2 regions of the Nocardioides plantarum genome follow, and region 1 is predicted to be linked to the other one. Evidence: riboswitches for the same ligand, from Rfam matches in the RefSeq annotation. Region 1 holds a riboswitch; the other holds the start of a gene.

The links. A riboswitch is a leader RNA that binds a small molecule or an ion and turns the genes downstream of it on or off. The one in region 1 is predicted to bind cyclic di-AMP.
Positions count from the first base shown of each region.
Region 2: another riboswitch for cyclic di-AMP. It lies ahead of FJQ56_RS13630 (C40 family peptidase); the one in region 1 lies ahead of FJQ56_RS14985 (C40 family peptidase).

Region 1 covers NZ_VDMS01000002.1:631,944-646,033, reverse strand. The annotation lists gene efeO (iron uptake system protein EfeO) at 1-198, shown strand, start outside; gene efeB (iron uptake transporter deferrochelatase/peroxidase subunit) at 299-1,537, shown strand; gene FJQ56_RS15005 (hypothetical protein) at 1,618-1,848, shown strand; gene FJQ56_RS15000 (hypothetical protein) at 1,862-2,170, opposite strand; gene FJQ56_RS14995 (ABC-F family ATP-binding cassette domain-containing protein) at 2,175-3,806, opposite strand; gene serA (phosphoglycerate dehydrogenase) at 4,005-5,615, shown strand; gene FJQ56_RS14985 (C40 family peptidase) at 5,867-6,349, opposite strand; cyclic di-AMP (ydaO/yuaA leader) riboswitch at 6,353-6,515, opposite strand; gene yczR (MocR-like transcription factor YczR) at 6,635-8,086, opposite strand; gene yczE (membrane protein YczE) at 8,148-8,861, shown strand; gene FJQ56_RS14970 (hypothetical protein) at 9,013-9,279, shown strand; gene FJQ56_RS14965 (hypothetical protein) at 9,286-9,729, shown strand; gene FJQ56_RS14960 (toxic anion resistance protein) at 9,844-11,097, shown strand; gene FJQ56_RS14955 (hypothetical protein) at 11,153-11,635, shown strand; gene FJQ56_RS14950 (AAA family ATPase) at 11,802-13,280, shown strand; gene FJQ56_RS14945 (hypothetical protein) at 13,352-14,090, shown strand, end outside.
Region 2 covers NZ_VDMS01000002.1:337,413-351,502, reverse strand. The annotation lists gene qcrA (cytochrome bc1 complex Rieske iron-sulfur subunit) at 1-952, opposite strand, end outside; gene qcrC (cytochrome bc1 complex diheme cytochrome c subunit) at 949-1,884, opposite strand; gene ctaE (aa3-type cytochrome oxidase subunit III) at 1,940-2,578, opposite strand; gene FJQ56_RS13665 (cytochrome c oxidase assembly protein) at 2,653-3,615, shown strand; gene FJQ56_RS13660 (Rv3143 family two-component system response regulator) at 3,617-4,063, shown strand; gene trpD (anthranilate phosphoribosyltransferase) at 4,170-5,195, shown strand; gene FJQ56_RS13650 (YgjV family protein) at 5,215-5,826, opposite strand; gene FJQ56_RS13645 (Lrp/AsnC family transcriptional regulator) at 5,899-6,177, opposite strand; gene FJQ56_RS13640 (DEDD exonuclease domain-containing protein) at 6,353-8,107, opposite strand; gene FJQ56_RS13635 (hypothetical protein) at 8,208-8,423, shown strand; cyclic di-AMP (ydaO/yuaA leader) riboswitch at 8,595-8,759, shown strand; gene FJQ56_RS13630 (C40 family peptidase) at 8,843-9,829, shown strand; gene FJQ56_RS13625 (hypothetical protein) at 9,886-11,115, shown strand; gene FJQ56_RS13620 (Flp family type IVb pilin) at 11,137-11,304, opposite strand; gene FJQ56_RS13615 (response regulator transcription factor) at 11,514-12,167, opposite strand; gene FJQ56_RS13610 (sensor histidine kinase) at 12,242-13,759, opposite strand; gene FJQ56_RS13605 (AMP-dependent synthetase/ligase) at 13,973-14,090, opposite strand, start outside.

The DNA of each region.
Region 1 (14,090 bases):
GTGAAGAAGAACGACCCCGACCTGGCCGACGAGCTGACCACCCGTTTCGACGACCTGCAGGTGCTGCTCGACGCCCAGCGCGAGGGCGACGGCTTCAAGCTCTACACCGACGTGAGCAAGGCCGACATCAAGGCGCTCTCCGACGCGGTCAACGCCCTCGCGGAGCCGCTCTCGCGCCTCACCGCGGCCGTGGTCTGACGTCGTCCGACCGCGAGGACCTGGGGGGATGGCCGTGGGGCGGGGCAGGAAGCATCGGGGGGTGAGCACGCCCGACCCGGCCGCGCGAGATGATGCTGCGGTGAGCACCCCGCGCCTGTCTCGTCGTGGCCTGCTCGGCGGAGGCGTCGCCGCCGCCGGGGTGGCCGGGGCGTTCGTGGCCGGTCGGGCCAGCGCCGACGACGCCCAGGCGGCCGTCGCTGCGTCGTACGCGTTCCGCGGCGAGCACCAGGCCGGCATCGTCACCCCGGCCCAGGACCGCCTGCACTTCGCCGCGTTCGACCTGCTGACCACCGACCGCGACGAGGTCGTCGCGTTGCTGCAGGACTGGACCGCGGCGGCCGAGCGGATGACGCGAGGTGACGGTGCCGGCGAGGTCGGGCCCGTCGACGGCGACCCGCTGCTGCCGCCCGACGACACGGGCGAGGCGATCGGGCTGCCACCGGCGCGGCTGACGATCACCTTCGGCTTCGGACCGACGTTCTTCGACAAGCTCGACCTCGCCGACCGCCGACCCAAGGCCCTGCGCCGGCTGCCGCACTTCCCGGCCGACGTCCTGGTCGAGGAGATCTCCGACGGCGACCTCTGCGTGCAGGCCTGCGCCGACGACCCGCAGGTCGCCGTGCACGCCGTGCGCAACCTCGCCCGCATCGCGTTCGGGCGCGCCGCGGTCCGCTGGTCCCAGCTCGGCTTCGGTCGGACGTCGTCGACCAGCACGACGCAGGACACCCCGCGCAACCTGTTCGGCTTCAAGGACGGCACCGCCAACCTCAAGGCCGAGCAGCCCGAGCTCGTCGACACCCACGTGTGGGTCGGCGCCGACGACGACCCCGCCGCGGGCTGGCTGGCCGGTGGGTCCTACCTCGTCGCCCGGCGCATCGCCATGACTATCGAGCTCTGGGACCGCCAGCCGCTCGCCGACCAGGAGCAGTTCGTCGGCCGCACCAAGGGCGCGGGTGCGCCTCTCGGCGGCGACAAGGAGTTCGACGAGCCGGACTTCGACGCCGTCACCGGGCTGGCCCCGACGATCCCGGTCGACTCCCACGTGCGGCTGGTCCACCCGTCCTTCCACGGCGGCGCCCAGATGCTGCGCCGCGGCTACAACTTCGTCGACGGCAGCACCCCGCTCGGCGCGCTCAACGCGGGGTTGTTCTTCATCGCCTACGTGCGCGACCCCGACACCCACTTCATCCCGATCCAGAACGCCATGGCCAAGAGCGACGCCATGATGGAGTACCTCAAGGTCAACGGCTCCGCGCTCTTCGTCGTCCCCCCCGGCATCGCCGCAGGGGAGTACGTCGGCCAGTCGCTCTTCGCCTGACCCGCCGTCCACCTTTGGTCGGGTCCGGTCGCGACCTCCGGCCGATGCGCGACCCCGCCGCGCCGCGGGAGAGTCGTGGCATGGCTGACAAGAGTGGCGAGGACGGTCTCCAGGGGTTGTTCGCCGTGGTCGGGATCTGGCTGGGCGTCATCCCGCTGGTGCGGGTCGCATTCGGCGGCGAGGTCGGCCGGCTGGCGTCCTGGCTCCCGGGCGTCGAGGGCGACACCGGACGGTGGCTGGTCCCGGCCGTGATCGTCGTCGGGTGCGTCGCGGTCATCGCGGCGCTGGAACGGGCCAAGCAGCGCGGCTGACGCCGGCCGCGGGTCAGTCGCGCGGGGTCAGCACGACGACCTCGGCCGGGGACCGGACGAACCGGCGGGCCCAGCCGCGCCGCTCGCGCAGCCGGCCGCGTGCCTCCGTCCAGGCCCGACCGGAGCGCACGACGGCAGCGACGGCCGCGAGCTCCTCGCTGCGGCCGTCGTCCTGGACCACGACGACCTCGACCTCGACCGAGTCCCGGTCGCCGAGCAGGGGAGCCAGCGAGGGCGCCACGGCGCAGGCGAGCCGGTGGTCGCCGAGCCGCACCACGCGCACCTCGACGGACACCTCGCCCGCCGTGATCGTTGCTCGCATCGCGCTAGCCAACCACCTCGGTCCCGGTCGACGGGTCACCCAGGCGGACGGTGCGGTCGACGCTGAGGTCGTCGAGGAACGCGGCGTCGTGGCTGGCGACGAGCAACGCACCGCGGTAGTCGGCGAGGGCCGAGACCAGGGCGTCGTACGACGACAGATCGAGGTTGTTGGTCGGCTCGTCGAGCAGCAGCAGCTGCGGCGCGGGGTCGGCGAGGAGCAGGCGGGCCAGCGCCGCGCGAAAGCGCTCGCCGCCCGACAGGGAGCCGGCGGGCCGGTCGGCGCGCTCGCCGCGGAACAGGAAGCGCGCGAGCGCGGCCCGCACGACGGTGGGGTCGACGTCGGGCGCGGCCGACCGGACGTTGGCGTAGACGCTGAGGTCGTCGTCCAGCTGTCCTGGGCCGCCCAGCCGCTGGCGGAGCAGACCCACCGGCACGTGGGCGCGGACGCTTCCCGACGTCGGGGGCAGCAGCCCCGCGACGGTGTGCAGCAGCGTCGTCTTGCCCGAGCCGTTGGGACCCACGACGGCGATGCGGTCGGGGCCGCTCACGTCGAGCTCGACCGGGGCGCCGGTGCGCAGGACGAGGTCATGGGTGGTGAGCACCACCCGTCCGCGCGGCACCGCGGTCGCGGGCAGGTCGATCCGGATCCGGCGGTCCTCGCGGAGCCGGGACTCGGCCTGGTCCAACCGCTCGCGCGCGGACTCGAGGCGGTCGTCGTGGAGGCGGCGGTAGGACCCGGCGTTCTTCTCCGAGCGGTTCTGCCAGAAGTGCTGCGCGCCCTTGCCCATGTTGGTGCGCGCCGCGGTGCGCACCCCCTGCCGCCGGCGCTGGGCGAGCAGCCGCTCGGCCTCCTGGCGGTCGGCCCGTTGACGGCGTACGTCGGACCGGGCGGTGGTGACCGCCTGCGCGGCCGCCTCCTGCTCGGCGGCGACCTGCTCGGCGTACGCCGTCCAGCCGCCGCCGTACCAGCGGACCGTGCCGCCGCGCAGGTCGCCGATGTGGTCGACGTGCTCGAGGAGCCCGCGGTCGTGGCTGACCAGCAGCAGCGACCCGGACCAGGTCGAGACGAGGTCGACCAGCCGGGCGCGCGCCTCGGCGTCGAGGTTGTTGGTCGGCTCGTCGAGCAGCAGCACGTCGGGTCGGTCGAGCACGAGCCGGGCCAGACCGAGCTGCACGACCTCGCCGCCCGAGAGCTCGCCGAGGCGCCGCGAGAGCAGGTCGTGGGGGAGGCCCAGCCGGGCCAGCGAGGCCACGGCACGCTCCTCGACGTCCCAGTCGTCCCCGACCACGTCGTAGTCGGCGGGCTCGACCGAGCCCGCCTCGACGCGACGCAGTGCCGCGAGGGTCGCGGCGATGCCGAGGAAGTCGACGACGGCGCGGTCGGCGTCGAGGACGAGGTCCTGGGGCAGGTAGCCCACGCGACCGCCGACCGAGAGGTGCCCGCGTGTCGGCGCGAGCTCGCCGGTCACCAGCCGCAGGACGGTGGACTTGCCCGAGCCGTTGACGCCCACGAGCGCCGAGCGGCCGGGCGGGACGAGGAGGTCGAGGCCATCGACGACGGGGGTGCCGTCGGGCCAGGCGAAGGTGACGCCGGACAGGCTGACGACGTGCGAGGACGGACGGGGGTGTGCAGGCATGCGGAAGCTCCCTGGATCAGGGTGGAGGTCGGGGCGGCGGACCTCAGAGCTTCAAGACGGCACCTGTCGTCGGGATCAGTACGCCGCCACGCTAGGCGCCGAGGGGGCTGCGGACCACCGGTTAACGGACCCGCGACCCGTGTAGCGTGACGGCGGCACAGCGACGTGCGCCGCCGTCGTCCGACCGTGAGGAACGCAGTGACCCCACCCGCCGTCCGCGCCGCCGATCGAGCCGTCGTGCTCATCGCCGAGGAGCTGAGCCCGGCCACCGTCGAGGCGCTGGGCCCCGACTTCGAGGTCCGGCACTGCGACGGTGCCGACCGGGCCGCCCTGCTCGCCGCGATCGCCGACGCCGACGCGGTCCTGGTGCGCTCGGCGACCCGGATCGACGCCGAGGCGCTGGCCGCCGCGCCGCGGCTGCGGGTGGTCGCGCGCGCCGGTGTCGGGCTCGACAACATCGACGTGCGGGCCGCCACGATGGCCGGCGTCATGGTGGTCAACGCGCCGACGTCCAACATCGTGTCGGCCGCCGAGCTGGCCGTCGCGCTGATGCTGGCCGCCGCCCGCCACGTGTCACCGGCCCACGCCGCCCTGCGCGACGGCGAGTGGAAGCGGGCCCGCTACACCGGCATCGAGCTCTACGAGAAGACCGTCGGCGTCGTCGGGCTGGGCCGCATCGGCGTGCTCGTCGCCCAGCGCCTGGCGGCGTTCGGCATGAACGTCATCGCCTACGACCCCTACGTGCAGGCCGGCCGGGCCGCCCAGGTCGGCGTCCGCCTGGTCGACCTGGCCACCCTGCTGGCCGAGTCCGACTTCATGAGCGTGCACCTGCCCAAGACACCGGAGACGATCGGGTTGATCGGCGCCGCCGAGCTGGCCGCGGCGCGTCCGGGCCTGGTCCTGGTCAACGCCGCCCGCGGCGGCATCGTCGACGAGGCGGCGCTCTACGACGCGCTCAGCAACGGGCGGATCGCCGCCGCCGGCCTCGACGTCTTCGCCACCGAGCCCAACACCGACAGCCCGCTGCTCACGCTCGAGAACGTCGTGGCCACCCCGCACCTGGGGGCCTCGACGCAGGAGGCCCAGGAGAAGGCCGGGCTGTCCGTCGCGCGCTCGGTCGTCCTCGCTCTGGCCGGCGAGCTGGTGCCCGACGCGGTCAACGTGCAGGGCGGGCTGATCGCCGAGGACGTGCGTCCCGGCATCCCGCTGACCGAGAAGCTCGGCCGCATCTTCACCGGCGTCGCCGGTGAGGTCGCCCAGCAGATCGACGTCGAGGTGCGCGGCGAGATCACCGACAACGACGTCAAGGTGCTCGAGCTCGCGGCCCTCAAGGGCGTCTTCACCGACGTGATCGAGCACGCCGTCTCCTACGTCAACGCCCCGCTCCTCGCGGCTGAGCGCGGGACCGCCGTACGCCTGGTGACCGAGCCCGACAGCCCCGACCACCGCAACCTGATCACGATCCGCGGCACCCTCGCCGACGGCTCGCAGGTGTCGGTGTCGGGCACCTTGATGGGCATCAACCAGCGCGAGCGGCTGGTCGAGGTCAACGGCTACGACATCGACCTCGAGCCCACCGACCACCTCGCGTTCTTCGCCTACCGCGACCGTCCGGGCATGGTCGGCACCGTCGGTCAGATCCTCGGCGCCGCCGGCGTCAACATCGCCGGCATGCAGGTCTCGCGCAACGCCAAGGGCGGCGAGGCCCTGGTCGCGCTGTCCGTGGACACCGCGATCCCGGCCGAGGTGCTGGCCGACATCGAGTCCGCGATGGGGGCCCACCACGCCCGCACCGTCGACCTGGTCTGAGGGGGACGCGGGTCGGCTGAGGGGTGGACGGGCGAGGTGGTGCGGACAACTAACTCGTGCAATCGAACGAGTTGAGCCGCTGGGGCGGTCGATCTGGCCACCAACTCGTTCGATCGAACGGGTTGGCGGGCTGGGATGGTCGATCCCACGCTCAACTCGTTCGATTGCGCGAGTTGCCGGACGCGATCACCCATCGACGCACGAGAGCCGCACCCCTCGTCCGGGGTGCGGCTCTCGTCACCGGCCTGCGGTCAGGGCCGACGTACGACGTACGCGGTGGTCCAGATCTTCTCGGTCTTGACCGGCGTGCCGGGGCGGCTGGCGTGCACGATCTTGTTGTGCCCCAGGTAGATGCCGGCGTGGTAGGCGTTGCCCCCACGGACGAAGATGATGATGTCGCCCGGTGCCCGGCGCGACTTGGTCACCGGCTTCAGGCTGGCCTTGAGCTGGTCGGTCGTGCGCGGGAGCGAGCGGCCCAGACGGCCGTAGGAGTACTTCGTGAGGCCGGAGCAGTCGAACGCGCTCGGGCCGGCGGCGCCGGACCGGTAGGGGTCGCCGCGCTGGGCCAGGGCCACCTTCATGGCCTTGACGCGCAGTGCGTAGCTGGTGTGGACGCGCTGGCTGGTGGCGGCCTCGGCGCTGGTGCCGACGTGCGCGGTCGGCACTCCGCCCAGCACCGCGGTGAACAAGAACGCGCCGACGACGAGCGTCAGGGCGCGGGTGATGACAGACATGGGTGTCCCTTTCGTCCACGCCTGTGAAATGTGACCTGTCGGGTTCGGGCTGACGAATTGCCCGCTCAGCGTGCTGAGTTCACCCCAAGGCTCCGGTCGGAGCCGTCGTGCTCGGGTATCCCACTTCCCCCCGATGGTTCAGGACGACATGAGGCGGGAGGAACTCGGCGGACCCCATGTCGGCGGGCCAGACCGGCCGCGCCCGGAGACTGTACGTCACCGTTCACCGCGATCTGGCCGTGACGCCACCAGTGTGAGGTAGGTGACAGCCCTCTCAGACCCCTCTCAGGCCACCATCACCCGGGTACGACGGGGGCTGCCGGTCGCCGGTCGGTCGCGCACGGCCTCCCAGGCCGCCGCGAGGCGGCGTACGGCCTCGGCGAGCTCGGCCGGTGGGCGCGACCACGGCACCCGCACGAACCGGTCGAGGCCGCCCTCGGCCGCGAAGGCCGGACCGGGAGCGACGACGACCCCGCGCCGCTCGGCCTCGACCGCCAGGACGCTGCCGCGCGCGGCCGGCAGCTCGCACCACAGCGCCAGACCACCGGCCGGCCGGTGGAAGCGCCACTCGGGCAGGTGCTCGCTGACGGCGGCGAGCAGGGCGTCGCGCTGCTCGCGCAGCCGCGCGCGGTGCCGGTCGACGACATCGTCGGAGGCCAGCAGCCGGGTCAGCACGAGCTGCTCCAGCACCGGCGCGCCCAGGTCGAGGCCGAGGCGGGCGCGGGTGAGCCGCTCGACCTGGTCGTGCGGCGCCCGGATCCAGCCCAGGCGCAGCCCGCCCCAGTGGGACTTGCTCGCGCTGCCGAGGGTGATCGTGCGCGGGTCGAAGGCCGCGAACGGTCGCGGCATCGCCTGCCCGTCGAGGGCCAGCGCCTGGTGGGCCTCGTCGACGACCGCGACGGTGCCGGTGCGGCGCAGGTGTCCGGCGTACGTCGCGCGCTGGGCATCGGTCATCACGTGCCCGGTCGGGTTCTGGAAGTCGGCGATCAGGTAGCTCAGCGTCGGGCGCACCTCGTCGAGCGCCGCCCCCACCGCGTCGAGGTCCCAGCCGCCGGGATCGACCGGCACCGCGCGCAGCCGCGCGCCGCTGTTGGCGATCGCCTGGGTCGCGTTGGGGTAGACCGGCGACTCGACGAGCACGCGGTCGCGCGGTCCGGTGAGGGCCTGGGCCACCAGGGCCGCGGCGGCCAGCGCGCCGGCGGTGACCACGACCTGGTCGGGGTCGGTGGGGAGCCCGCGCTCGTCGTAGCGACGGGCGATCGCGGCCTGCAGGGCGGGCAGCCCGGCCGGGAAGTAGCCGTGCCCGCCGAGGTAGGCCGGCAGCTCGGCCACCGCCGCGCCGTACGCCGCGGCGATGCCCGGCGGGGCCGAGGTCGCGGCGCAGTTGAGGTCGATCAGGTCGCCCGGGCCGTCGGGACCCTCGGCGCCCGAGCCGGGGACGAGGGCGCGGTCGTGCGCGCGCGAACGTCCGCCGGGGACCCGGGTGAAGGTGCCCGCGCCGCGTCGCGCCTCGGCGTACCCGGTGTCGCGCAGCACCTGGTAGGCCCGCGTCACCGTGGTGCGGGACACGCCCAGCGCGGTGGTCAGGTCGCGCTCGCTGGGCAGTCGGACCCCGAGCCCGACGCGACCGTCGCCGATCAGCTCGGTCAGGGCGTCGGCCAGGCCGGCGTAGGCGGGGCTGCGGGAGAAGGCCCCGGCGAGCGTGGCCACGCGGGTGGCGGTGATGGTCTGCACCATGCAGTCCACTCTCTCACGATTGGCTATTCAAGAGAAGGCCAATCGGTTGGATGGTGGAGTCATGTCCACCGTCGACCACCCCGCTCCTGCACACGCCCCCCATCCCGTCCCGGCCCCGGTGCTGCTCGACCTGGGCCCGGTGGCCCAGCTGCGCGCGGGTCGGCTCCCGGAGCGCATGGCCCGCCTGCTCGTCGGGCTCGTGCTGTACGGCGCCTCGCTGGCGATGATGGTGCGCGCCGACCTCGGCCTGGCCCCGTGGGACGTCCTGCACTCCGGCCTGATCCGGCACGTGCCGCTCACGCTCGGCGAAGCGGTCGTCGTGATGAGCTTCGCGGTGCTGCTGCTGTGGGTCCCGCTGCGCGAGAAGCCCGGTCTCGGCACCATCGCCAACGCGCTCGTGGTCGGGTTCGCCGCCGACGCGACCCTGGCCCTCCTCGACGCCCCGTCCCCGATCCTCGCGCGGGTCGCGCTGATGGTGGGCGGCGTGCTGCTGTGCGGGTTCGCCACCGCGCTCTACATCGGCGCCCAGCTCGGCCGCGGTCCCCGCGACGGGCTGATGACCGGCCTGGCCCGGCTTACGGGGTGGTCGCTGCGGCTGGTGCGCACCGGCCTCGAGGTGAGCGTCGTCCTCATCGGCCTGGCGCTCGGCGGGGTCCTCGGCGTCGGCACCGTCGTCTTCGGTCTGGCCATCGGGCCGGTCACCCAGCTGCTGCTGCCCTACTTCGTCGTCGACGCCGGTGACGGGCCCGCGCGCCGCGCGCCCCACGGCGGTTGAGGGGTCGTGTGCCCGAGCACGAGCCAGGGGCGTCGTCAGGCACACGACCCCACCCCGGCGCCACGGACCACGGGACCGCCCGGCTCCCGTCGTCGCGCGCCTGGGCAGGACTGTCCCCGGGGCCACGTAGGGTCGGTAGGGTGAAGTCACGATGAGCAAGACAGACGAGCTGCGCGCCATGCGCGACGCCAAGTACGCCCGTGCCCGGGCCGCAACCGGCCGCGCGCCGCTGACTCCCAACGCACCCGACGCCAAGCCCCCGGTCGCTCCCGCGGCCAAGGCCGCGAAGTCGGCGAAGACCCCGGCCGCTGCCGATGGAGCGCCGGCCGACGACGCCGTGTGTGGCCACCGCAACATGAGCGGGCGCACCTGCACCCGCGAGCAGGGTCACGCGGCCAAGAGTCACCGCTACTCCTGACCGCCGGTGCCGACGGACGGTGCCGGGGACGACCCGATCAGGGACTGGTTCACGCGACGCCGCGTGGTGCTCGCGGGCATCGTGTGGGCGCTCATCGTCCTGGGCCGGATCGACGATCTTCTCTCCGGCGAGCTGGGACGCCAGACGAGCTGGGTCCACGCCGCGGTGTTCTTCGGGCTCGTCTGCTGGCAGCTGGGCTCCCGCGCCGACCGTGACGAGCCGCGGTCCTGGCTCCGGCTGGTCGTCGCCTGGTCGGCCTATCTCGTCGTCCGCCTCGGGCTGCTCGTGGTCGAGATCGTGCGCGACCGGTTCGAGCCGCTCGGGCTGGTCTCGATCGGGCTCGCGGCCAGCCTCCTGGCCCAGCACGTATGGCGCTACCGGCGTACTCGACGTGGTGTGCCGTGGGACTCGATGAGCGCCTTCGGTCGGTCCGGTCGGTCCCGGGGCTGACCGGAAGGTCGCCCCGACCCGCTCCGACCCGCCCCGCGACCGGCCCCGGCCAACGCGGCATTCGCCGGGGCGCGGCACGAGACGCGGGCCACAGCAGGTGACAGACTGCGCGCCATGACCGCAGGCACCCCCGAGCAGCCCGCCGCCGGCGAGACCGCCGTCCAGCCCCTCGCCCCGCCCGACCCCGTCGTCACGCTCACCGCGCCCGAGCCGGTCCTGCAGGTCGCCGAGACCGCGGCGCCCAAGATGGCGCCTCCGGTGTCGGCGGCCGCGATGCCCGAGCTCGACGCCAAGGTCGACGGGTTCATGACCGCGCTGACCAGCGCCCAGGCCGGCAGCCCGGAGTTCGCCGCGCAGGCCGAGAACGTGCGGACGATGGGCGATGCCGACATCCGCAAGGCGGCCGAGACGTCCAACCACATGCTCGACAAGCCGGTCACCGCGCTGCGCGAGGGCGGTCTCGCGCAGGGCAGTGCGGTCGGCAAGACGCTGCTCGAGCTGCGTCGTACGGTCGAGGACCTCGACCCCAGCCAGGCCACCGGCGCCAAGCGCTGGCTCGACATCCTGCCCTTCGGCGACAAGATCACCGACTACTTCCGCAAGTACCAGTCGGCGCAGACCCAGCTCAACGGCATCCTGCACAGCCTGCGCAGCGGCCAGGACGAGCTGCAGCGCGACAACGTCGCGCTCAACCTCGAGAAGACCAACCTGTGGTCGGTGATGGGCCGGCTCAACCAGTACGTCTACGTCGCCGAGCGGCTCGACGCCAAGCTGTCGGCCAAGATCGCCGAGCTCGAGCTGAGCGACCCCGACGCGGCCAGGGCGCTGAGCCAGGACGTGCTGTTCTACGTGCGCCAGAAGCACCAGGACCTGCTGACCCAGCTCGCGGTGTCGATCCAGAGCTACCTGGCGATCGACATCATCATCAAGAACAACATCGAGCTCATCAAGGGCGTCGACCGTGCCTCGACGACCACCATCTCCGCGCTGCGTACGGCGGTCATCGTGGCCCAGGCGCTGGGCAACCAGAAGCTCGTGCTCGACCAGATCAGCGCGCTCAACACCACGACGTCGGGGATGATCCAGCGCACCTCCGAGATGCTGCGCGACAACAGCGCGGCGATCCAGGAGCAGGCCGCCTCCTCGACGATCGGCATCGAGCAGCTCCAGGCGGCGTTCGCCAACATCTACGCCACGATGGACTCCATCGACGAGTTCAAGCTCAAGGCCCTCGACAACATGTCGGCCACGATCGGGGTGCTCGAGACCGAGGTCGAGAAGTCACGGTCCTACCTCGAGCGGGTCCAGAAGCACGACGCCCGCAACGCCCAGGGCAGCCTCGACCTCTCCAGCCAGCCCCTGAGCTGACCACCCGGTGGGACTGAGGGACTGGTGGGGGCGACTCCGCGGCGACGCGGCAAGGGTGGGTTCGTCATCGGACGAGCTGGTCTCTGCCCCTCCGACGGAGCAGGATGTCCTGGCCTCGCTCAACCGGGTCAACGCGATGCTCACCGAGGGCAACGCCCCGCCGGTCGTCACCTCGCGGGTGATCCGGATCGCGCGGACGATCAACGACACGCTGCCGCGCATCCGCAACCTCGGGCTCGGGTCGATGGAGGGCTACTCCGTGGTGGCCACGGCGACGACGTACCTGCCCGAGGCGGTCGGCGCCTACCTCCGCCTGCCGCGCGAGTGGGCCGACACCCGGCCCATCGACGGCTACAAGACCTCGCTGATGGTGCTCGTCGAGCAGCTCGAGCTGCTGGCCGCGACGATGGACAAGATCCTCGACGCCGCCAACCGCGCCGACGCCCAGGCGCTGATCGCGCACGGCATGTTCCTGGACGCCAAGTTCGGTCACGCCTCCGAGGGCGGCCCCGACCTACAGCTGGGCAGTCCCACATGACGGGGTCTCGAGGCTCGCTCCGCTCGCACCTCGACCGCCGTGGCGATCACGTGACGGGGTCTCGAGGCTCGCTCCGCTCGCACCTCGACCGCCGTCGGCCCACGTCGGTCGAGGTGCGAGGAGCGCTAGCGACGAGCCTCGAGACCACCGCAGCAGGAGGACCATCATGACCACGCTCGCCGCCGCGCTCGAGGCGCTGGAGAGGGTCGCGACCCAGGCCGGGGTCGACCCGGTGACGGCCCGCCGTGAGGGGGAGGCGCTGGCCGCCACCGTCTCGGAGGCCAACAAGGGCGCCTTCGTCGACTGGTGCGCCGAGACCGGGCGCGCCACCGCCGCCCAGCCCTACTTCGACGCCGCCTCGCGGGGGCGTCGCTACCGCGCGGCACAGACGGCGACGATGAGCCTGCTCGCCTCCGGCGGCTCGCCCGCCGCCCCGTCGTACGCCGCTGCCCTGGGTGACGTCGCGCTCGCCGGTGCGTCCCTGGGCCGGCCCGACCCGCGCGCCACCGGCAACGCGGCGACCGCGGCCGCCGCCCAGCTGGCCCAGCCGACCACCCACCGGCCGGCCGCGCCGACGTTGGGCGACGACGTCGCCGGGTCGCTGCTGCAGCAGCTGTCGGTGGTGCAGGCCAAGATCGCCGGCCTTCACGACCTCACGCCGCCCGCGGGGGGTGGCCTCGAGACAGGCGCCAGCGCGCCTTCCTCGACCACCGTGGGGGAGCCGCCTGCCGTGCCGGTCGAGCCGACCCCCGAGCCCGAGAAGCCCCGGAAGACGCTCGAGGAGCTCCTCGCCGAGCTCGACGACCTCGTCGGGCTGGCCGAGGTCAAGGCCGAGATCCACCGGCAGGCGGCGGTGCTGCGGGTCGAGGGGCTGCGCGCCGAGGCCGGCCTGAAGAACCCCGACATCACCCGCCACCTGGTCTTCAACGGCAACCCCGGCACCGGCAAGACGACCGTGGCGCGCCTGGTCGCCGGCATCTACGCCGCCCTCGGGCTGCTGACGAAGGGCCAGCTCGTCGAGGTCGACCGCTCCGAGCTGGTCGCGGGCTACCTCGGCCAGACCGCCGCCAAGACCGCCGAGGTGGTGAGGTCCGCCCTCGGCGGCGTGCTCTTCATCGACGAGGCCTACTCGCTGTCCGGCGACCAGTACGGCACCGAGGCGATCGACACCCTGGTCAAGGAGATGGAGGACCACCGCGGCGACCTCGTCGTCATCGTGGCCGGCTACCCCCTGCCGATGCAGGTCTTCATCGCCCAGAACCCCGGCCTCGAGAGCCGCTTCCGCACCCACCTCGACTTCGTCGACTACACCGACGACGAGCTCGTCGAGATCTTCGGCGTGATGGCCGCGGGAGCCGAGTACGACGTCGACGAGCCCGTGCTCGACCGGCTGCGGTCGGTCCTCGGGGGAGTCGAGCGCGGACCGACGTTCGGCAACGCGCGCCACGTCCGCAACCTGCTCGAGGCCGCCATCGGCCGACAGGCCTGGCGGCTGCGCGACGTCGAGACGCCCACGCTCGCCCAGCTGCGGACCCTCGAGGTCGACGACCTCGACGTCGCGAAGGTTGAGCCGGTCGCCTCGGGGGAAGTCCCGATGGGCGACGCGAGCCCGCCGAGCACACCGGAGAGCAAGGAGACACCGTGAGCCAGACCGCCTCCGCCCCGGTCCCGGCACCGTCCGCGGCATCCTCATCGGCACCCTCGTCGGCACCGTCCGTGCCGCAGGCCCAGGGGAGCGCAGCCCGCGCCACGGGCCCGTTCTCCGAGAACGTCCCGCGCCTGCTCAACCGGCTGCAGGCCCTCGCCGTCGCCGCTTGCCTGGTGTTCGGCGTCGCCGCCGCGGTCGTGCAGGTGCTGTCGTGGCAGGCCGCGGGTCGCGCCGCCGACAACACCGAGCAGGTCGTGCTGGTCCAACGGATCCAGTCGCTGCTGCTGCGTGCCGACGCCGTCGCCACCAACTCCTACCTCTCCGACGGGCTCGAACCTGCCGACGCCCGCGCCGAGTACGACGAGGCCATCGACGACGTCCTCCGGCTGATCACCCTTGCCGCCGAGGCCCAGCCGGCCGACCGCAACGTGCTGGTCGAGCTCAACCAGAAGGTGTCGGCCTACACCAACGCGGTCTCCCAGGCGCGCGACTACAACCGTCAGCAGCTCCCGATCGGCATCGCCTACCTCAACGAGGCCGGCTCGACCCTGCGTACCGAGGCCCAGCCGATCCTCACCGCGCTCGTCGACACCAACTCCGCGCGGGCCGAGGACGAGATGCACGGCCAGCACCCGTTCTGGCTCCTCGGCCTGGGGCTGCTGGCGCTGCTGGTGCTGTTCTGGGCCAACCGCCAGGTCGCGCAGCGCTTCCGGCGCCGCTTCAACCTCGGCCTGGTGGTCGCCGCGGCGGTGGTCGCCGTGCTGGCCGTCGTCACCGCCGGTCACGCCGTGCTGAAGAACAACGACG
Region 2 (14,090 bases), 290 kb from region 1:
AGATCACCTTCGCCGAGTCGGCCAGGTCGAACGTCGACTGGTGACACGGGCACAGCACGTGGTGCGTGGTGCGTTCGTAGAGCGAGATCGGGCAGCCGACGTGGCTGCAGATCTTGGAGTAGCAAAGCACGCCGTCGATGCCCCAGCCCTCACCCTGTTGGGACTTCACGTCCTCGGGAGCCATCTTGACGACGATCACGGCGGACTTGGCCTTGGCGACCTGCAGGTCGACGCCCTCGAGGTCGAAGATGCCGTCGGGGACCGCGTTGACCAGGTCGCCGATCTGGAGGTCGGAGACCCGGATGGGGGTGCCGACGACGTCGCGCACGACGCGGATCTTGTCGCGGGTGCCCCACAGCGTGTGCTTGAGGCCAGTGCCCTCGGCGGCGCTGGCGACCGAGGACGGCGTGGGGCCGAGGTCGCGCAGCAGGATGACGACGGGCGCGCCGAGCAGGCCCATGGCCAGCAGCATCGAGCGGCGGATCAGCGGCCGCTTCGCCAGGTCGGACTCCTCGAGGCCGGCGTTGAGGGCCGCGACGGTGGCAGCGCGGTCCTCGTCGGAGGAGCGGGCCGGGTGCCGCATCTCGACCATCTCCTGGTCGGCCATGAGCTTGCGGGCCCACTGGATGATGCCGACGCCGATGAGCATCAGCGCCAGGCCCAGGCAGACCCCGAGCATCACGGTGGAGGCGCCGAGCCCGCCGACGGTCTCCCAGTTGTCGCCGATGTCGAAGACGAAGTAGGAGACGACGAACAGGACGGTGAACACCGCCGACAGCGTGAAGAGCGCCGACACCTGGCGCTCGGCCCGCTTGGCGAGGCCCTCGTCGATGTCGGTCGGACGCCACGTGTGGGCCGGCAGGCCCGGGTTGGCGATCGGCTCCTCGGCGACGGCCGGCAGGTGCGCGTCGTGCCCGGTGTCGCCGGCAGGGTGCTTGTCGAGGTCGCTCACGCGCTCGCTCCGCTCTCGTTCGGACCCGCTGCCCCGGGAGGGAGGCGGACCGCGGTCGTGGACGGCTTGCCCTTCGAGGATCGGGTGGTGTGGGCCGCGATCCAGATCGCGAAGCCGACCAGGCCGCCGATGCCGACGAGCCAGGCGAACAGGCCCTCGCTCACCGGGCCGAGGTTGCCGAGGCCGGAACCGCCGTAGCCGGGGGTCTTCTCGGTCTCCTTGAGGTAGGCGATGACGTCGCGCTTGGACTCAGGGGTGAGGTTGCCGTCGGAGAACGACGGCATCTGCTGGGGGCCGGTCAGGAGCGCCTCGTAGATGTAGCGGGAGTCGACGCCGCGCAGCGTCGGGGCGTGGCCGCCGCGGGGCATGGCGCCGCCGGACCCGTCGAAGTTGTGGCAGGCCGTGCAGTTGGTCAGGAAGATCTGGCCGCCGCGGGTGATCGCGGCCTCGCGCTCGGCCTCGGTGAGGTCGTCGGGCAGCGTGTAGGCGGACTTGTCCGGGATCTCCGGGCCGGTGCCGAGGGAGTCGACGAACGCAGCGAGCTGGCGGGTCTCCTCCTCGTCGAAGACCGGGGGCTTGCGGACGGCCTGCTGGCCCGGCTGGACCAGCGGCATCCGGCCGGTGCCGACCTGGAAGTCGACCGAGGCGGCGCCGACGTCGGTCAGCGGCGGGCCGTACTGGCTGCCCGCCCGGACGGTGGGGATGCCCTCGCCGTTGGTGCCGTGGCACGTGGAGCAGCTCACGAGGAAGAGCTGACGGCCCGCCTCGATGTCGTCGCTGGTGGTGCCGGTCTGCTCGGCCTGCGCACCGGGGGAGAACAGGGAGTAGGCGCCGCCGGTGAGCAGCAGCGCGAGGAACAGCACGGCAAGCCCGGCCAGCGGCTTGCGCCGGTGACGGGAGAGCCTGCCGGCGGATCGGGTGAGGAGTCGCACTGTCTTGGTCCCTAGTCGTCTCGTCGTCAAGCGGGTCAGGTCGGTGGTGTCGGGGCTACTTGATCAGGTAGATCGTGGCGAAGAGCCCGATCCAGACCACGTCGACGAAGTGCCAGTAGTAGGACACGACGATCGCGCTGACCGCCTGCTCGTGGGTGAACTTGCGGGCCAGGTAGGTGCGCCCGAGCACGAGCAGGAAGGCGATCAGGCCGCCGGTCACGTGGAGCCCGTGGAAGCCGGTCGTGAGGTAGAACATCGTGCCGTAGGCCGAGTCGGGGATCGTGATGCCCTCGTGGATCAGCTCGGCGTACTCGAGCGCCTGGCCTCCGATGAACACCGCGCCCATCAGGTAGGTGAGGATGAACCACTCGCGCAGGCCCCACTTGCGGATGTCGAGCAGCCCGCCGGAGCGTCCGACCTGGCCGCGCTCGGCGGCGAACACGCCGAGCTGGCAGGTCAGGGAGGACAGCACCAGGATCGTGGTGTTGCCGGCCGCGAACGGGACGTTGAGGGCCTCGGTGTTCTGGCTCCACAGCTCGGGGCTCACCGAGCGGATCGTGAAGTAGGACGCGAACAGCGCCGCGAAGAACATGAGCTCGCTGGACAGCCAGATGATGGTGCCCACGGCGACCATCGACGGGCGGTCGTGGTGCCCGTGAAGCCGGGAGGCTGGGATCGTTGCAGTGGTCGCCACGGGATCATTATGGCGTGGCCGCTGGCCGATGGCACCACACCCCCCGGGCGAGCCCGACCCGTACGCTCACAGGTATGTCCGCCGCTGCTTCCGTAGCCGTCCTGAGCGCCTCCGAGGTGCTCCCGCGACTGACGCCCGGAGCCTTCTTCAGCCAGTGGTCGCCGGCCCCGCTGCCCGTCGTGGTGACGGTGTGGGCGTGCGGTCTCTACCTGCTCGGTGTGGCCCGGCTGCGACGCCGCGGCGACGCGTGGCCGCTGGGCCGGACCGTGGCCTTCGTCGGCGTCGGGATGGGGGCGTTCCTCGTCGCGACGACGTCGGGCCTGGCGGCGTACGACACGACGCTGGTCAGCGTCCACATGGTGCAGCACATGGTGCTCTCGATGGTCGTGCCGCTCTTCTTGGCGCTCGGTGCCCCGGTGACCCTGGCCCTGCGCACGCTGCCGGCCCGACCGCGCCGGTGGCTGCTCACGCTGCTGCACTCGCGGGTCGCCCGGGTGCTGTCGTTCCCTCCGCTGACCTTCGGGCTCTACGTGATCTCGCCGTGGGCGCTCTACTTCTCCGGCTGGTACCGCGCGTCGCTCGAGCACGTGTGGGTGCACGAGGCGATGCACGTGCACCTCGTCGTGGTCGGTGCGCTGTTCTTCTGGCCGCTGATGGGGATCGACCCGGTGCCGGGCCGGGTGTCCTACCCCTTCCGGGTGGCGCTGACGGTCGGCACGCTGCCCTTCCACGCCTTCCTCGGGATCACGATCATGGGGCAGTCCACCCTGCTCGGCGGCGACTGGTACCCCCGCCTCCACGACGGGCCGATGGGCGAGTGGCTGCCCAGTCCCGCCGCCGACCAGAACCTCGCCGGCGGCATCCTGTGGGCCTCGGGCGACCTGATCGGGCTGTCGTTCTTCGTCGTGCTGTTCGTGCAGTGGGTCCGCCAGTCGATGGCCGAGGCCAAGCGGGAGGACCGGCGCCTCGACCTGATCGAGGCGCGCGAGGCGCGTGCCGCTCAGGCGGCCGAGCCCGCGTCGCCCTCCCACGGCTAGCATGAGCGCCGTGACCGACGCCTCGTCCTCCGCCGCCTCCGGGGCCACCGCGCCCCGCCTCAAGGTGCTCGTCTACAGCGACGACTCCTCCGTGCGCCAGCAGGTGATCCTGGCCCTGGGCCGTCGCCCCCACCCCGACCTCCCCGAGGTCGAGTACGTCGAGGTGGCCACGGAGCCGGTCGTGATCCAGAACATGGACGCCGGCCACATCGCCCTGGCGATCCTCGACGGCGAGGCCGCGCCGGCCGGCGGCATGGGCATCGCCAAGCAGCTCAAGGACGAGATCTACCGCTGCCCGCCCCTCCTGGTGCTCACCGGTCGCCCGCAGGACGCGTGGCTGGCCACCTGGTCCCGCGCCGACGCCGCGGTCCCGCACCCGATCGACCCGATCCAGCTGGCCGAGTCGGTCGTGGGGCTGCTGCGCTCGCGCGTGCCCGCGACGTCTTGACCGTGGTCGTGGGTCTCGAGACGCCGGTGGCCAGCTCGTTCCTCGCTCGCCCGGCTCCTCGACCTCCCGGCGTGATCCGCCGCCTCGCAGGCTCGGCGGCGGCGCCGTGACCTGGCCCGCGGTCTTGTCGGCGCTGGTCGCCGGCACCGACCTGTCGGCCGACCAGGCCTCCTGGGCGATGGGCGAGATCCTCGCGGGCGAGGCCACGCCCGCCCAGATCGCCGGCTTCGCCGTCGCGCTGCGCGCCAAGGGCGAGACCGTCGCGGAGGTGACCGGCCTGGCCGACGCGATGTACGCCCGGCGTACGCGCATCACCGTCGAGGGTCGACTGCTCGACGTCGTCGGTACCGGAGCCGACCGCTCCAACTCGGTCAACATCTCGACCATGGCCGCCATCGTCGCCGCGGGCGCGGGGGTCACCGTGGTCAAGCACGGCAACCGGTCGGCCTCGTCCCTGGCCGGCAGCGCCGACGTGCTCGAGGCTCTCGGCATCCGGCTCGACCTGCCGCCCGACCGGGTGGCCGCCGTCGCCGAGGAGGCCGGCATCACGTTCTGCTTCGCGGCCGCCTTCAACCCCGCGATGCGCCATACGGCCGTGCCGCGGCGCGAGCTCGGGATCGGCACGACCTTCAACTTCCTCGGCCCCCTGGCCAACCCCGTGCGCCCCGCGGCCCAGGCCATCGGGTGCGCCGACCCGCGGATGGTGCCGGTGATGGCGGGGGTGTTCGCCGAGCGGGGCTCGGACGCCTGGGTCTTCCGCGGGGACGACGGCCTCGACGAGCTCACCACGACCACGACCTCGACCGTCTACGTCGCCACCGGGGGAGCGGTGACCGGTCCGTTCACGGTCGACCCCACCGCCCTGGGCCTGGCCCCCGCCACGACCGCCGACCTCGTCGGTGGCGACGCCGCCCACAACGCCGACGTCGTACGCCGCCTCCTCGCCGGCGATCCCGGCCCGGTCCGCGACGCCGTCGTCCTCAACGCGGGCGCGGCCCTCGCCGTGCACACCGCCGACGGATCGGCGCTCGACGACGCCCTGGCCGCCGGCATCGTGCGGGCGACCGCCGCCATCGACTCGGGTGCGGCCCACGCCACCCTCGAGCGGTGGGTGGCCGCCGCGGCGTCCTGAGGTCCTGAGGAGCGCCGCCTCAGAGGTCGAGGACGTACTCGCGCCCGTTGGGTCGGAACCCCACGCGGGCGTAGTAGGCGTCGACCATGCCGGGCGGGCTCATCACGTGGCGGAAGCCGAGCGCCGCCAGCACCCCGCTGTGGCGCCATACGAACTCGCCGGGGGTGAAGTCGCGGTAGCGCGGGGTCACGTAGTCGAGCCTGACGCGGGCGACGTCGTGGTCGGCGTCGACGAGCACGACGCCGACGGTCTCGTTGCCGTGCAGCACCACGAAGGCGTGGTCGCGCTCGGCGACCGGGGCCCAGGTCGAGTCCGGCTGGTAGCGCCGGATGTCGTCGCCGTGGACCGCGAGCAGGTGCCGCAGGTAGGCGTCGTCGCGGCCGACCTCGATCACCTCGAAGGCGGTGGCGTCGTGCCGGTCGCGGAGCAGACGCACCAGGAACCACACGTTGATCGCGGCGAGCACGGCGTTCATCCCGACCATCGGCCAGACCTCGAGCAGGGCGTTGAACACCAGCAGGATCAGGCAGCCCACCAGGTTGAGCGCCCGGAAGCGGAGCACCCGCGCCTGCAGCAGGGAGAACACGAGGAGGGCGCTGCCGCCCCAGCCGACGAGATCGAGCCAGGTCATCGCGCGACTGTAACGACAGTCACAGTGTCCGGGTCACCGTGGTCACCAGGCCAGCGGGATCGCAGGTCGAGATCAGTCGAGCCCGAGGGAGAACGCCGACTCCAGGTCGTGGCGGGAGTAGGCCCGGAACGCGATGTGGGTCTCGGTCTCGCGCACGCCCGGGACCTTGTTGACCCGGTCGGCCACCACGGCGGCGACGTCCTCGTGATGGCGGACCCGGACCATCGCGATCAGGTCGATCTGGCCGGTGACGGAGTAGACCTCGGTCACCCCGTCGAGCGCGGCGATGGCCTCGGCGACCTGGGGGATCTGGTCGACCGCGGCCTTGACGAACACGATGGCGGTGATCACGGGGCCCACCCTAGTGGTGCGGGTCCGAGGTTCATGATGGCTTGGCGTGCTCAGGGTGCGTGCCTTCGCGGTGCCGGCGGTCCGACGGCATACCTGGTCGTCTTCGGAGATCGCCGGTGCCGCGAGGTGCGTGGCCTCAGTGCGCGAAGCGGCCAAGAACCTCGGCCCCGTGCCACTAGTGATCGACGAACGCCGCGGGATCGTCGAGCGAGCCGTGGCGGGCGAGCTGACGGCTGGCGCCGGCGACGGGACAGGTCCACTGGCCGTCGATGTCGACCAGGCGTACGCCGGGCGCCTCGAGCCACCGCAGCACCCGCTCGGTCTCCGCGGCCGTGGCGGCCGGCGTCGGGCCGGGGGTGCCGGACGGTGCCGGGACGGTCTCGGCCGTGGTGCGCAGGGCGGCGACGTAGGCGTGGGCGTCGGTGCCCGACGGGATGACGCCGGCCCCCGCGAGCCGGCCGTAGCGCACGACGTGGACGGCCCAGCGGCCGTCGTCCTCACGGCGGACGGCCACGACCTCGGGGCAGTAGGTGAGGGAGGTGAGCCGCTGCGTGCGGGCGGCGGCCCGGACGAACGCGGCCAGCCGGTCACGGTGGACGCCGGCCTCCTCGAACCGCTCGTCGGCCGCCAGCGCGGCCATCCGGGCGTTGACCAGGTCGACGACGTCGTCGGGGCGGCGCAGCAGGGTCTCGCGGAGCTGGCGGACGACGGCGGCGTAGGTGTGCTCGTCGACGCTCCCGTCGCACGGCGACAGGCAGCGGCCCATCTCGGCCAGGACGCAGGCGGTGCGCGACGGGCGCCGGCCGAACCGGTCGGAGCACTGTCGGACCGGGAAGGTGTCGTGGAGCGCGGCCAGGCACTTCTCGGCTGCGGCGCGCGAGGAGAACGGACCGAGGTAGTCGGCCTCGTCGTCGAGCACCTTGGCCACCAGCGACAGCCGCGGCCAGGGCTCGCGGGTCAGCTTGACGAAGGTGGTCTTCTCGGGGAACTTCGAGCGCTTGTTGTAGGTCGGCTTGTGCTGGGCGATCAGACGTAGCTCGCGCACCTCGGCTTCGAGCGGGGTCGCGCACTCGATGGCCGTGACCTGGGCGGCCAGGCGCACCATCTCACCCATCCGCGAGCGCGTCTCGGACGCCGTGAAGTAGGAGCGCACCCGCCGGCTGACGTCACGGGAGGTGCCGACGTAGAGGACGCGGTCGGCGTCGTCGCGGAACAGGTAGACGCCCGGCGCGTGGGGCAGGCCGTCGGCGAGGTGGCGCTTCTTGCGCTGCGCGGCGCTGACCCGCGACGAGAAGGTCTGCAGCTCCTCGAGCGTGGAGACCCCCTGGGCGCCGACCCGCTCCATCAGGCCGTGGAGCACGTCGACGGTCGCCCGGGCGTCGGAGAGCGCCCGGTGGTCGGGGGTCGTGGTGGAGCGGAAGGCGCGGGCCAGGGACGACAGCTTGCAGTTGGGTGCGTCGTCGCGGGTGATCACGCGGCGGGCGAGCACGGCGGTGTCGACGACCTCGAAGGCGGGCCAGGGACGCTCCTGCTGGGCGGCGAAGTGGCGCAGGAAGCCGACGTCGAAGGGAGCGTTGTGGGCCACCAGGACGCAGCCGGCCGCGAACTCGAGGAACGCTGGCAGCACCGACTCGATCGGCGGGGAGTCGGCGACCATGGAGTTGCTGATGCCGGTGAGGACCGCGATGAAGGCCGGGATGTCGGTGCGGGGGTTGACCAGGGTCTGGAACTCCCCGAGGACCTCGCCGCCTCGGACCTTGACCGCACCCACCTCGGTGATCATCGAGCCCGCCTGGGCCGACCCGCCCGTGGTCTCCAGGTCGACCACGCAGAAGGTGATGTCGCTCAGCGGACGGCCCAGCTCGTCGAAGCTGCGCTGCGACTCCCAGCGACTCCCCGGTCGGGCTCGCTCACCGGCGGTGGTGGTCATGGATCGGACCGTAGGCGTGGGCACGGACAGTTCGCGTGCCGACACCCTGTCGGGGGCGAGCTTCGCGAAACTGTCCGTGGTCGGTGCCAGCCTTCGCGACATGACGACACACATCGACTGCGACACCTGCCTGGTCCGCGGTCTCGCCTGTCACGACTGCGTGGTGACGGTCCTGCTCGGTCCGCCGCCCGAGCTCGCCGCGCTGACCATCGACGAGGAGGAGCGCCGTGCCCTCGACGTCCTGGCCGACGGCGGCCTCGTGCCACCGCTGCGCCTGGTGCGCCCGGTGGCCGGCCCCCACACGGAGTCGGCCTGACGACCGGCGTGAGCGGCCGTCGGCACCTGTGACCCACGAGGCTCGTGGGGCTGGTGTGACGCGCCATGCCGACGTTCTCGGGGAAGTTTGCCGGGCGGTTGGCCAGCCCACTACGGTGGTCCCTCAGACGTTCGTGGCCCTGGGTCCAACCGGTCCCACACGGACGTCGCGCTGAGTCCCCCGCCGCGTGCGGTGGGGGAGCCGGGGAACCAACTCTTCTGGGGTGAATCCTCTGCGAGGCGCCGCCGTAGCACCATCGCGGTGGCGAGGAGCAGAGGGAGGGCATGTCGTGCCCGAACCCGTCAGCTCACCTGGTAGGCGTACGACAACGCAAAGGACCCACCGCCGCTGTGATCAGCCCTCGGACGCGCCTCGCCTCCGCCGTGACGGGAGTCGCGCTCGTCGCGAGTCTTGGTCTCGTGTCCAGCTCGCCGGCCCAGGCCGAGCCCGATGTCAAGGACGTCAAGACCCGCGTGGACCGGCTCTACCGCGAGGCCGAGCAGGCTTCCGAGCGCTACAACGCGGTCAAGATCCAGCTCGACGACCTCAAGGCCGACCTCGGCTCGGTCAAGGCCGACGAGAAGCGGGCCGAGACGTCGCTCGACGCGATGCGGCGCGAGGCCCGGCGCTCGGTGCTGCGCCAGTCCGGCGGCGGCGACCTCGGTCTGGTGAGCCAGGTGGCCACCGCCGGTGACGTGGACGGCTTCCTGTCCGACGTCTCGACGCTGTCGACCTACCGCCAGCTCCAGCAGAGCCTGTTCGACGACTACGCCACCGGGCTCCAGGCGCTCTCGCTGCGCCGCGACGCCACCGAGGACCGGATCGCCCAGGTCGCCAAGCTCGAGAAGAAGCTGGCCACCGAGAAGTCCACGGTCGACGACAAGCTCGGCGACGCCAAGGAGCTCCTCGGTGAGCTCCAGGCCGACGAGCGCGCGGCCCTCCAGGCCGCCGAGGCCCGCGAGACCCGGACCCCGCAGCCGCCCGCCGGCACGCAGGACCGCCCCGACACCACCTCGCGCGACACCACCACGCGGACCCCCCCGGACGTCCCGGTCTCGGGTCGCGCCTCCGCCGCGGTCCAGTACGCCCTCGCGCAGGTCGGCGACGCCTACGTCCACGGTGCCGCCGGCCCCGACGCCTTCGACTGCTCGGGGCTCACGATGATGGCCTGGGCCCAGGCCGGCGTGTCGCTCCCGCACTCCTCGAGCGCCCAGTCCGGCACCGGCACCCCCGTCGCCGCCTCCGACCTGCAGCCCGGCGACCTGGTCTTCTACTACAGCCCGATCAGCCACGTCGGCATCTTCATCGGCAACGGCCAGATCGTCGACGCGGCCAACCCCGGCACCGGCGTCCGCATCGCCAGCGTCTTCTCGATGCCGTTCTCCGGCGCCGTCCGGCCCGGCTGACCGGCACCCAGCTGAGCGACGTCCAGCACCCGAGGACCGGCCGACCACGATGGTGGGTGGCCGGTCCTCTGCTGTTGGTGGCCCTGGTCGCCGCGCTCCTCGTCTGGAGGCTGGCGGTCCCCGACGACCAGGACGAGCCGTACGTCGTCCCGCAGCCGAGCGCGAGGCCCGCGGCGATCGATCCCGCGGGTGCGGCGCGGGCCCTGCAACGCCTGGCCACGGCCCTCGGGGCACGGGACCGTGCGGCGGCCACCGCGCTGGCCGCAGCCGACGACACCGCGACCGTCGACCGGCTCGGCGACCTGGCCGACGTGGCCGCGCAGGCCCGGCTGAGCGACGTCGCGCTGCGCTACATCGACGCTGACGGCGGCCCCGCCGCCGACGGCACGTGGGCGGCCGCCGTCGACGTCACCTGGGCCTACGCCGGCTTCGATCCCGAGCCCAGCTCGACCGAGGTGTCGTTCCGGTTCCGGTCGACCGCCGACGGCGTCGTGGTGGCCGGCGTGGGCGGCGGCGACCTGCGCACGCCGGTCTGGATGAGCGGGCCGATGCAGGTCAGCCGGACCGCCGACCTGCTGGTCGTCGCGGCGGACGGCGTCGACCTGGCGACCTACGTCCGCCGGGCCCGGGCGGCCGTCCCGACGGTGTCCAGCGTGGTCCGCACGTGGCGACCGCGTCTGGTCCTCGAGGTGCCGGCCGACGTGGGCGCCCTCGAGGCGGCCCTGGGGGCCGAGGACGGCTACTACGCCCAGATCGCGGCGGTGACGGGGTCCGGCGGCACGATCGAGGAGGGTGCGCCGAGCCACGTGTTCGTCAACCCCGACGTGTTCGACGAGCTGGGGAAGGACGGCCAGGACGTCGTCCTGGCCCACGAGGCGACGCATGTCGCCACGGACGCCCCGCTCAGCAAGGCGCCGACCTGGCTGACCGAGGGGTTCGCCGACTACGTCGCCCTGCGCCGTACGACGCTCCCGCTGACCACGACGGCGGGCCAGGTCGCCCGGCAGGTGCGCGACGACGGCCTGCCGACCGAGCTCCCGACCTCGGCCGAGTTCGACACCGGGGGACCCCACCTGGGCGCGGTCTACGAGGCGTCCTGGCTGGCGTGCGTCGCGCTCGCCGGGCGGCGCGGGCCCGAGGCCCTGCTGAGGCTCTACGAGTCCGTGAGCGACGGGAAGCCGTTCGCGGCCGAGCTGCGTCGTGACTTGGACTGGTCCGAGGCCGACCTGCTCCGCGGGTGGCGTGAGCGGCTGAGGACACTGCCCGGCGCGGCTCCCCAGGGCTGACCCCCGATCGAGTGGTCGGCGTCAGCCGTCGGTGAGGGCGTCGAGGATGTCGCCGCCGAACGCGACCGCGACCAGGACGACGACCGCAGCGATACCGGTCACGAGCAGGCCGTAGTCGACGGCGGAGACACCGCGCTCGTGCCGCACGGCCAGGCGGGCCTGCAGCAGGATGCGTGCGTAGGCGAGCACGGTGGTCTCCTAGGGGTGCGTGGCTCCGGGGCTGCCGGCGGCCACGGGGGTGTGGTGCGAGGTGCCGTGCGAGTGCGGGGCACGACGTCCCCGAGCGCATCCTCGCGGCTGCGCTGCGGGCTGCCATCAGCAGAACGCGTCGACGTCCCTAGTCCTTTGTGACTAGCGGGGCCGGGGCATCACACGGGCCCCGTCGGGCCCACGCAGGGTCACCGCTCGGTGGGCTGGATGCTCGACAGCAGGCCGATGCGCATGGCGGTCACCAGGGCCTGGGCCCGGTTGGCCGCGCCGAGCTTCTGGTAGATGCGGGCGATGTGGGACTTGGCGGTCGACTCGCTGAGGAAGAGCCGCTCGCCGATCGCGCTGGCGCCGAGCCCGTCGGCGAGGAGCAGGAGCACGTCGTGCTCGCGCTCGGTCAGGTTGGTCGACTCGCCCGACGCCCGGCGCATCATCGCGCCCACGAGGCCGGCGCAGACGAACGCACGGGGGGAGACGAAGGCGTGCCGGGCGGCCTTGACGACCTCGGCGGACGGCGCGTCCTTGCCGACGAACCCGGAGGCGCCGGCCTGCATGGCCGCGAAGATCTGGTCGTCGCCCGAGTGCATCGTGAGGACGATCAGGCCCGTCTCGTTGCTCGACTTGCGGATGGTCCGCACGATGTCGAGCCCGGTGCCGTCCTGCAGCTGCAGGTCGGCGATCACGACGTCGGGGGAGAGCGCCTCGTACTGCGCCACGGCCTCGGTGACCGAGCCGGCCGAGCCCACGACGTCCATGTCGTCCTCGAGGTCGATGACCGCGCCCAGGCCGCTGCGGATGAGGTCGTGGTCGTCGACGAGGAGCAGACGGATGGGGTGGTCACTCATGAGACGACTCTTTCAGGCGGGGCCGGCCGGTGGGCCGGGCGGTCGAACGGTGGCGGGTGCGGGTCACCGGGGCATCACGCGAGCCTGACCGTGACCCGGAGCCCGCCCTCGGGGCGGTCGATGATCGCGAGGTCGGCACGCGCGAGCCGCGCGCGCTCGCGCATGATCTTCAACCCGTGGGAGTCGCTGCGCGGAGGCTGCAGGCCCCGGCCGTCGTCGGTGATCGTGATCAGGGCCGAGGGAGCGTGCACCTGGCAGTGCACCTCGACCTTGGTGCACTCGGCGTGCTTGATCGCGTTGTTCATCGCCTCCTGGGTGATCCGGAACAGCTCGGCCTCGACCTCGGGCCGCAGCCGGGTGGAGTGCTCGTCGAGGGTCACCTGGATCGGGATCTGGGAGGACTCGCTGAGGTGGCGGGCGACGGCCCCGATCGCGACCCCGAGGGTGTCGGCCTCGCCGATGCTGGTGCGCAGGGTGAGCACCGACTGGCGGACCTCGGCCACGATGTTGCTGATCCGGTCGCGCAGCAGGACGAGCATCCCGGCCTGCGCCTCGTCGGCCGGCCGGGCGGCGAGGGCGTCGACCAGGTAGCCGAGGGACGCGATGTCCTGGGCCACGCCGTCGTGCATCTCCCGGGCCAGGCGCTTGCGCTCGTCGGCCGAGGCGGAGTCGCGGAAGTCGGCGAAGAGCAGCGCGGTGTCGAGCTGGACCGACTTGGCCTCGAGGAGTCGAGGAAGCCCGAGGATGGTGCGCTCGACCTCGGCGACGTCGAGGCCGGCCGAGGGCGAGAGCCGTCCGGCGACCACCACGGAGGAGCCGAGCGGGAACGCGAAGACGTGCTCGTCGACGATGGGCGCCGACCGGGCCCACGACTCGAGCGCCAGTTGCTCGGCCCGGCCGCGGGTGCCCCGGTCGTCGACGCCGCCGTGGGAGACCAGCGGGACGAGGACCTCCCCGCGCGGCACGTAGATCGCGAGCTCGGTCGTGGGCAGCCGGTCCCCGACCTCGCTGGCCATGGCGCCGGCCAGCGAGGCCACGTCGAGACCGGAGCTGAGGTCGGAGGACAGGTCGACCAGCTGCCGCAGGAGCCGCTGGGCGTCGAGGTAGGGGGCCAGCTCGTCGGTCTGCGACTGGAAGCTGGCGTGCAGGAAGGTGCCGATCATGCCCAGGCCCAAGGCCCCCACGCTCCACGTGAAGAGGGCGAAGCTCTCGTCGGCCGAGAGGTCCTCTCCCAGGACCAGGACGAGACCGACCGCGGTGGCCAGCTCGGCTCCCAGCGCCAGCAGGGCGCCGAGGGCGCCGCGGACGACGGCAGCGACGAACGGCGGCACGGCGAGCGCCAGCAGGACGGCCTCGGTCGACCCGATGGCGGCACCGCACGCCACCCCGGTCAGCACCGCCTCGGCGGTCAGCGCCGCGACGGTGTGGGTCGGCAGCCGCTCGAGGAGGCTGGCGACGACCCAGATGGCGGAGAGCCCGACCAGGGCGACGACCGCCGCGCGGTCGTGCTCGTAGAGGACCGGAGCGCCGATGGCGAGCAGGGCGAACAGCCGGGCGCCGACGGTGATCCGCAGGGCGCGTCGTTCGGTCATCGGGGACGGTCCCGACCGGTCCACACAGGCAGAGCCTCTCGCTCGACCGGCGGCGCGATCACACGCCACACGTCTCCGTTGGTCGCAGCCACCCTAGGGGCCGCGACGCTCCTCCGGCCGGGAATCGCGACGATTCGGGCCGGCAGCAGGCCGGCAGCAGGACGGCAGCGGGACGACAGCGGGACGACAGCGGGACGACGTGGAGGCGGCGGCTCAGAGGTAGAGCGCGGCGATCTCGTCCTTGAGCTCGCGCGTCACCACGTTGCGACGCAGCTTGAGGCTGGGCGTCAGCTGCCCGTCCTCCTCGGTCCAGTCGGTCGCGAGCACCCGG